2 linked regions of the Streptacidiphilus rugosus AM-16 genome follow. The main gene of each other region encodes a partner of the protein of the gene in region 2 in a complex. Links are inferred from orthologs where the notes say so. Each region holds a gene or a part of one and is shown on either strand. Other genes may lie near its edges.

Region 1 (3,857 bases), 2.6 Mb from region 2 along the record:
CTGGACCGCCGTGCCGCCGCCGCGCTGCGCCGCCTGCTGCCCGCGCTCGCCGTGTACGTCGCGGTGCGCGGCCTCGGGGTGCTGCTCGTGTGCTGGTGGGGCTGGGCTCACGGCATCGCGCCGGTGACCCGGCTCGGCACCCTGTGGGACGCGGGCTGGTACGCGCGCATCGTCGACCACGGTTACGCCGCCTCCGACGGCCTGATCGGGGCCCACGGGGTCCCCTTCTCGCCGCGGGCCTTCTTCCCGCTCTACCCCGGAGTCGCCCGTCTCGTCGCGGAGGCCACCGGACTGCGCACGGCGGGCGCGCTCGTCCTCACCGCCTGGCTCGCCTCCGCGGCCGCCGCCTGCGGCATCTTCGCCGTCGCGGACCGGCTCCGGGGCCGCCGGGTCGGGCTCGCCGCGGTGGTGCTGTGGGGTGCGCTGCCGCTCGCGGCGGTGGAGTCGATGGGCTACTCGGAATCGCTCTTCACCGCCCTGTGCGCCTGGTGTCTCTACGCGCTGCTGCGGGCACGGTGGTTGACGGCCGGTCTGCTCTGTCTCCTGGCCGGTCTGGCCCGCCCCAGCGCCACCGCGCTGATCGCCGCCGTCATGGTCGCCGCCGCTCTCGAGATGCGCCGGACCCGGGCCTGGCGGTGGCGTCCGGTCCTGGCGGCCGGGCTGGCCCCGCTGGGCTGGCTGGGCTACATCGGCTACGTGAGCCTGGCGGAGGGGTCACTCGCGGGGTACTTCCGTATCCAGACGGCCTGGGGCACCCGCATCGACGGGGGCTGGAGCACGCTCTGCTGGTACGGGGACGTCTTCACGCACCTGTTCGCCGACCACGAAGCCCGGCATCATGCCTTCGGCCGACTGCCGATCGCAGTGACCGGCCTCGTGTACCTCGCCCTGCTCGTCGTCTGCCTGTGCGGGCGCGCCCCGCGGCGTCAACCGGCCGCGTTGCTCGTCTTCGGCGCGGGCATGATGACCATAGACTTCGTCAACTCCTCGCCGGTGCCGCCGATCGCACGCTTCCTGGTGCCCGCCTTCACGCTGCTCCTCCCGGCGGCGCAGTGGCTGGCCGCGCGCCCGGCCCTCGGCCGCTGGCTGCTGACGGCGGCCGCGATCGGCTCCGCCTGCTACAGCGTCAGCGTCACCTTCCACGGCGGCGCGCCCTCCTGACCCGGTGGCCCGGATCGGAAGGGCGCGCCGTGTGCGCGTCGGCGCCACGAGAACGCACCGGCGCCACGTGTACGCCTCGGCGCCCCGGGTGCGGAGCGCCGGTCGGCTCGGGTCAGTCGGTGAGGGTCTCGCCGCTCCCGGCCTTCGCGACGAGCAGCGCCGGCGGCTCGAACCGCTCCCCGTACGCCGCCGCCAACTCCCGCGCCCGCGCCGTGAACCCGGCCGGGCCGCCCTCGTAGCCGTTGATGTACTGCAGCACGCCGCCGGTCCACCCGGGGAAGCCGATGCCCAGGATGCTGCCGATGTTCGCGTCCGCCACCGAGGTCAGTACGCCCTCCTCCAGGCAGCGGACGGTGTCCAGCGCCTCGGCGAACAGCATCCGCTCCTGCATGTCCTTGAACGGGACCGCGGCCGAGCCGTCGCCCTTCGCCGAGGTGAAGTGCTCGCGCAGCCCCGGCCAGAGGCCGGCGCGCTTGCCGTCCACGTACTCGTAGAAACCCGCCCCGCCGCTGCGTCCGGGCCGGCCGAACTCGTCGAGCATCCGGTCCAGCACCGTGTCGGCCGGGTGCGGCGTCCAGGTGCGCCCCTCGGCCTCGACGGCGCGGCGCGACTCGTCGCGGATCTTGCGCGGCAGGGTCAGCGTCAGCTCGTCCATCAGCGACAGCACCTTCGCCGGGTAACCGGCCTGCGCGGCGGCCTGCTCGACCGAGGAGGGGTCGACGCCCTCGCCGACCATCGCGACACCCTCGTTGATGAACTGTCCGATGACGCGGGAGGTGAAGAAGCCGCGCGAGTCGTTGACCACGATCGGCGTCTTGTTGATCTGCCGCACCAGGTCGAAGGCGCGGGCCAGCGCCTCGTCACCGGTCCGCTCGCCCTTGATGATCTCGACCAGCGGCATCTTGTCGACCGGCGAGAAGAAGTGCAGTCCGATGAAGTCCTCGGGTCGCTTCACGCCCTCGGCGAGCTGGGTGATCGGGAGGGTGGAGGTGTTGGAGCAGAGCAGCGCGTCCGGCGCCAGCACGTCCTGGATCTCCGCGAAGACCTGGTGCTTCAACTCGGTGTTCTCGAACACCGCCTCGATGACGGCGTCGCAGCCCGCCAGGTCCGCCGGGTCGGCGGTCGGCGTGATCAGGGCGAGCAGCGCGTCGCGCTTGGCCTCGGTGGTGCGGCCGCGCGAGAGCGCCTTGTCCAGCAGGCCGGCCGAGTAGGCCTTGCCGTGCTCCGCAGCCTCCTGGCTCACGTCCTTGAGGACCACCTGGATCCCGGCCTTGGCACAGGAGTAGGCGATGCCCGCGCCCATCATGCCCGCGCCGAGCACGGCGACCTTGGCCACCGTACGGGCCGGGACGTCGGCCGGCCGGTTCGCGCCGGCGTTGACGGCCTGGAGGTCGAAGAAGAAGGCCTGGATCATGTTCTTGGCGGTCTGGCCGGTCGCCAGCTCGGTGAAGTAGCGGCCCTCGATCACGAACGCCGTGTCGATGTCGACCTGCGCCGACTCGACGGCCGTCGCCAGGATGTTGCGCGGGGCCGGGTAGGGGGCTCCCTGCAGGGTCTTCGCCAGGTTGGCGGGGAAGGCCGGGAGGTTGGCCGCGAAGGCCGGGTTGCTCGGCGTCCCGCCGGGGATCTTGTAGCCCTTCACGTCCCAGGGCTGTTGCGAACTCGGGTTCGCGTCGATGAACGCCCGAGCCTTCGCCAGCATCTCGTCGCGGTCGGCGGCGAGTTCGTGCACCAGGCCGACCTCGAGCGCCTGGGCCGGGCGGTACTGCCGGCCTTGCAGCAGCACCTTCAGCAGCGCGTCGGCGATCCCGAGCAGGCGCACCGTGCGCACCACGCCGCCACCGCCCGGCAGCAGACCGAGCGTCACCTCGGGCAGGCCGATCTTGGCCGCCGGGTTGTCGAGCGCCACGCGGTGGTGGCAGGCCAGCGCGATCTCCAGTCCGCCGCCGAGCGCCGCGCCGTTGACGGCGGCGACCACCGGGACGCCGAGGGTCTCAAGCGCGCGCAGGTTCCGCTTGATGCCCATCGAGCCCTCGAAGAACTCCTGTGCGTCCTCGGGCCGGATCGAGCTGAGCAGGCGCAGGTCGCCGCCGGCGAAGAAGGTCTTCTTGGCCGAGGTGACGATCACGCCGCGCAGTTCCCCGGCGTCCCTGAGCGTGGTCAGCCGCGCGACGGCGTCGGCGAGGGAGGCGGTGAAGGCGGGCGTCATCGTGTTGACGGCCTGGGAGGGGTCGTCGAGCACCAGGGTGACGACGCCGTCGGCGTCCTGCTCCCAGCGGATGGTGCCCGTGGGGTTGTTCGGGTCGGTGGTGCCGTGGGTCTGGCTGGTCATGTCTGTGTGTCTCCTGAATGCGGGAGCGGCGGGGGAGTCGAGGGCGCGGAACGCCGGGGCCGGACGGTCGGACGCGAGCCCGGACACGAGCCCGGACGCGCGGCCGGAGGCGCGGTCGGACGCGCGGTCAGAGGCGCTCGATGATCGTCGCGATGCCCATGCCGCCGCCGACGCACAGCGTGATCAGCCCGCGACGCAGGTCACGCCGCTCCAGCTCGTCCAGCACGGTGCCGAGCAGCATCGCGCCGGTCGCGCCCAGCGGGTGGCCGAGCGCGATCGCACCGCCGTTGACGTTGACCTTGGCGTGGTCGAAGCCGAGGTCCCGCATGAAGCGCAGGGCCACACCCGCGAACGCCTCGTTGAT
Region 2 (4,765 bases):
GTGGTGGCGGCGCTGGTCTCGGTGAGGCCGTAGCCCTGGTAGATGATGATGCCGCAGCCGAAGAAGAACATCGCCAGCCGCTGATCCAGGGCCGAACCGCCGCTGATCGCGTATCGCACCGATCCGCCGAGCGCCTTGCGCACCCGCCGGTAGACCAGCAGGTCGTACAGTGCGTGCGCGGCGCGCAGCGCGAGATCCGGACCGGGCCCGTCACCGAGCAACCGCTGCATCTCGGCCTCACCGTAGGCGACGGCGATCCGGTCGGCCCGCACGAAGGACGCACCGCGGCCCATCCGCTCCGCCATGGCACGGGCCGTGTCGTGGACCTTCTCGAAGAAGTACGGCACGGCGACGAGGAAGGTGGGGCCGAACCGCTCCAGCTCGGGCCGGAGTTCGTCGGGCTTGATGCTGGGAAACAGCCCGATGGTGATCCGCCCCAGCAGACAGGCCAGTTGCAGCATCCGCCCGAGAACATGGGCCAGGGGCAGGAACATCAGCGTCGTCGGCGTCTGGTGGGTGGCCTCGACGAAGACCGGCTGCAGCAGCTCGACCAGGTTGGCCGATCCCGCGTGCAGGTTGGCGTGCGTGAGCACGCAGCCTTTGGGGCGGCCGGTCGTTCCGGAGGTGTAGACGAGCGTGGCCACGGAGTCCGGGGTGACCTCGGCCCGTCGGCGCTCGATCTCCCGGGCGGGCACCTCGTGCCCGAGGTCGGCGAGGAAGCCGAGCAGGTCCTCGTCGACGGTGGGCACCGAGAGCCGGACCGGCACCGGCAGTTCGTCCAGCACGGGCGCGGTGAGCTTCGCCAGCTCGGGGGACTCGGCCAGCAGCATGACCGCGCCGGAGTCGCGCATGATCCAGTCGACCTGCTCGGCGGAACTGGTCGGATAGACGGGCACGGTCTGCCCGCCCGCCGCCCAGACGGCGAAGTCGAGCACGGTCCACTCGTAGCGCGTGCGCGCCATCAGGGCGACCCGGTCGCCCGGTTCGACCCCGGCGGCGACCAACCCCTTGGCCGCACCGGCGACGTCTTCGGCGAACCGCGCCGCGGTGACCGGCTCCCAGCCTCCGGCCGTGAGCCGCCGGAGCGCGATCGCGTCGGGGTCGGCGGCGGCGTTGTCGAACGGCACGTCGGCGAGGCTCCCGTGCGGCAGCGCCCCGACCAAGGGCGCGGCCCGCACCTCCCGGACGACGCCGTCCTCCCGGACAAACTCGAACTTCACGCGATCGGCGAGGTCGGGCCGCGCGCGGGCGGCTCTCAGATCCTGGAAGAAGGTGGTACCCATGCGCGGCTCCTGCGAGGTGGGGTGGTGCGGCGGTGGGTGGTACGGCGGTGGGTGGTACGGCGGTGGGTGGTACGGCGGTGGGTGGTACGGCGGACGGGCGTGTGCGGGCGTGGAACGGCACCGGCTTGAGCGGTACGGCGGGGTGGCGCGGCGGTGTAGTCGGGGAGAGGTGGAATCGGGGAGGGGTGGAATCGGGGAGGGGTGGAATCGGGCGGGATGGCCTGGCGCCGCCCCGACCTGGGGAGCTCCGGCGTGTGGCGGCGCGGGGCAGGCCTGGTGTTGGGCCGGGCCTTGGGCTGGGCGAGCGGCGGCGGGGATGGGGCCGGGCGGGCGGCGGCCGGGATGGGACGGGGGCTGGCCGCCGTCGGCGCGTCCTGCGCTCGACCACGCCCGCCGGGCCGCCGGGCCGCCGCAGCAGGCTACGGAGCTTCGAGCAGCGCGGTGACGCCCTGGCCTCCCGCCGCACAGATGGAGATGAGGGCCCGGCCGCCGCCGCGCTCGTGCAGCAGCTTCGCCGCCGTGGCGACGATCCGTCCGCCGGTCGCGGCGAAGGGGTGGCCGGTGGCCAGCGACGAGCCGGCGACGTTGAGCCGGTCGCGGTCCACCACGCCGAGCGGTGCGTCCAGGCCGAGCCTGGACTTGCAGAACTCCGCGCTCTCCCACGCTGCCAGGGTGGCCAGCACCTGTGAGGCGAAGGCCTCGTGGATCTCGAAGAGGTCGATGTCGGCGAAGCCCAGCCCGGCGGCCGCCAACATCGCCGGCACCGCGAAGGCCGGGGCCATCAGAAGCCCGTCCTCCCCGTGCAAGAAGTCGACCGCCGCGGTGCGCGACTGCGTCAGATACGCGAGCACCGGCAGTCCGCGCCGCGCCGCCCACTCCTCGCTTGCGAGCAGCACGGTGGACGCGCCGTCCGTCAGCGGCGTCGAGTTGCCTGCCGTCATCGTGCCGTCGGCGCCGCCGAAGACCGGCTTCAGACGGGCCAGCTTCTCCACGCTGCTGTCCGGGCGCAGGTTCTGGTCCCGGTCCAGGCCGCGGAAGGGAGTGAGCAGGTCCGCGAGGAACCCGTCCTCGTACGCCTGGGCGAGCCGGCGGTGGCTGGTGGCGGCCAGCGCGTCCTGGTCCGCACGCGGGATGCCCCACTGCGCGGCGGTCAGCGCCGCGTGCTCGCCCATCGAGAGGCCGGTACGCGGTTCCGCGTTGCGCGGGATGTCCGGCACGAGGTGGCGGGGGCGTACGCCGGCAAGGCTGCGCACGCGCCCGCCGAGGCCTCGCGCCCGACGCGCGCCCAGCAGCACGCGCCGAAGTTCGTCGTTGACCCCCAGCGGGGCGTCGCTCGCGGTGTCCACACCTCCCGCGACGCCGCACTCCTGCTGACCGAGTGCGATCTTGTTCGCCAGCAGGATCACCGCCTCCAGGCCGGTTCCGCAGGCCTGCTGCAGGTCGTAGGCGGGGGTGCGGGCGTCGAGCGCGCTGCCGAGGACGACCTCGCGGGCGAGGTTGTAGTCCCGGCTGTGCTTGAGCACCGCGCCGGCCACGAACTCCCCCAACTGCTCCCCGGCCAGCCCGAAGCGGTCGACGAGACCCGCGAGGGCGGCGGACAGCATCTCCTGGTTGGAGGCGGTCGCATAGGGACCGTCCGCACGGGCGAAGGGGATCCGGTTGCCGCCCAGGATCGCCACGCGGCGCGCGGTCGGAAGCGCGGCAGGGGACGCGGGTGAAGACACGGCGACAGCTCCTTGTGCGGGGGGCGGCGGTGAACTTACTCTCTAGTAAACTTACTCACCCGTAAGGAGAAATCAAGATGTCGGACCGCTACCTGTCGTGGACCGCGAGCGGGCCGGGCGGGTTCGTGGCCGCGCGCCTTGGCCTGCCCCGGCCGGAGCCGCTGAGGCGGCGTCAGGACGGCGTCCCCGACATCACCGGCCCGGTTCTGCTCGGCGCGACCGAGGGCGGCCGGCTGGTCGAACCGGTCAGCGAACTGCTCGCCGACTGGGACGTGCCGACGCGCGAGGCGGGCAGCGTGGACAGGGCAGGCCGGCAGGCACCGGACGGCACCGAGGCAAGGGGCGCGGAGGCGGGCGACGCACCGGCCGCCGCCCTGGTCTTCGACGCGACCGGCATCCGCGAGAGCGCACGGCTCGGCGCCCTCCACTCGTTCTTCCACACCCGCGTGCGCTCGCTCGCCCCCTGCGGCCGCGTGGTCGTCCTCGGCACGCCGCCCGAACTGGCCGTCGACCCGGGCGAAGCCGCCGCGCAGCGCGCGCTCGAGGGCTTCGTCCGCTCGGTCGGCAAGGAACTGCGGCGGGGTGCGACCGCGCACCTGCTGCTGGTCGCCCCCGGCGCGGAGGAAACCGTCGGCTCGCCACTGCGCTTCGCGCTCTCGGCACGCAGCGCCTACGTCTCCGGCCAGGTCCTGCGGGTCGCGGCAGCCGAGCCCGCCATCGTGAGGGCCGAGGCGTTGCGCTGGGACCGACCGCTCGACGGCCGGATCGCCCTGGTCACCGGCGCATCCCGAGGCATCGGGGCGACGGTCGCCGAGACCCTGGCCCGCGACGGCGCGCGGGTCGTCTGCCTCGACGTCCCCGCACAGTCCGCGGAGCTGCGGGCGGTAGCCGCGCGCCTCGGCGGCGACGCCCTGGAGATCGACCTCACCGCGCCGGACGCCCCCGCCCAGGTGGCCGCCCACCTCCGGGAGCAGCACGGCGGCGTGGACGTCGTCGTCCACAACGCCGGAATCACCCGAGACCGCACCCTCGGCCGGATGGAGCCCGGCCAGTGGGACGCGGTGGTGGCCGTCAACCTGACCGCGGTCGAACGGCTCACCGACGCGCTGCTCACCGACGCACTGCTCGCCAACGGCGACGGCGACGGCGACGAGGGCGGCCGGGGCGACGGCCCTGGTGACGGTGGCGGCAACGGGCCGGTCCTCCGTGCCGGTGGCCGGATCGTCTGCACCTCCTCCATCAGCGGCATCGCGGGCAACGTCGGGCAGTCCAACTACGCGGCCAGCAAGGCGGGTCTCATCGGCCTGGTCGAGGCCCTCGCCCCGAGCGAGGCCGTCGCCGGTCGCGGCATCACCGTGAACGCGGTCGCGCCCGGGTTCATCGAAACGCAGATGACCGCCGCCGTTCCGCTCTTCATCCGCGAGGCCGGACGTCGGCTCAACAGCCTCAAGCAGGGCGGACAGCCGGTCGACGTCGCAGAGGCCGTCGCCTTCCTCGCCGCCCCGGCCAGCGCGGGCATCAGCGGACAGGTCCTGCGGGTCTGCGGCCAAGCCCTGCTCGGAGCGTGACGCCATGACCGAAGCCACCCCTCAGCCCGTCATCTCTCGGGATCTCCCGTCGGTACCGGGCGCGGCGGGCCTCTACGCCCGCGCCCTCCTCCCCAAGCCACGCCGCCAGGCGGCCCACACGCCCGAACGGGCCGTCGCACTGCGCGGCGCGGCGCCGGACGCCGAACGGCTCCACCGCTACCGCGAGCTG

What was found.
Region 1: the proteins of BS83_RS30755 (region 2) and BS83_RS18895 are in contact, whole or in part, in a solved structure (PDB 8BNU), measured with the Escherichia coli proteins. The link is inferred for Streptacidiphilus rugosus AM-16 from one-to-one orthologs.

Annotation. Positions count from the first base shown.
Region 1 is NZ_JQMJ01000004.1:2,153,719-2,157,575, reverse strand. What follows is about bases 884-3,857. They hold BS83_RS18895 (3-hydroxyacyl-CoA dehydrogenase NAD-binding domain-containing protein), read right to left. Parts: upstream 3,494-3,857; coding sequence 1,274-3,493; downstream 884-1,273. Other genes in these bases: BS83_RS18890 (acetyl-CoA C-acetyltransferase), read right to left, coding at 3,621-3,857; BS83_RS18900 (hypothetical protein), read left to right, coding at 884-1,161. Also shown: more of BS83_RS18900, read left to right, coding at 52-883. UniProt on the Escherichia coli protein: Catalyzes the formation of a hydroxyacyl-CoA by addition of water on enoyl-CoA. Also exhibits 3-hydroxyacyl-CoA epimerase and 3-hydroxyacyl-CoA dehydrogenase activities.
Region 2 is NZ_JQMJ01000004.1:4,764,072-4,768,836, forward strand. The notes cover bases 856-3,854. They hold BS83_RS30755 (acetyl-CoA C-acetyltransferase), read right to left. Parts: upstream 3,008-3,854; coding sequence 1,703-3,007; downstream 856-1,702. Other genes in these bases: BS83_RS30750 (AMP-dependent synthetase/ligase), read right to left, coding at 856-1,283; BS83_RS30760 (3-oxoacyl-ACP reductase), read left to right, coding at 3,085-3,854. In the rest of the region: more of BS83_RS30750, read right to left, coding at 1-855; more of BS83_RS30760, read left to right, coding at 3,855-4,575; BS83_RS30765 (MaoC family dehydratase), read left to right, coding at 4,580-4,765.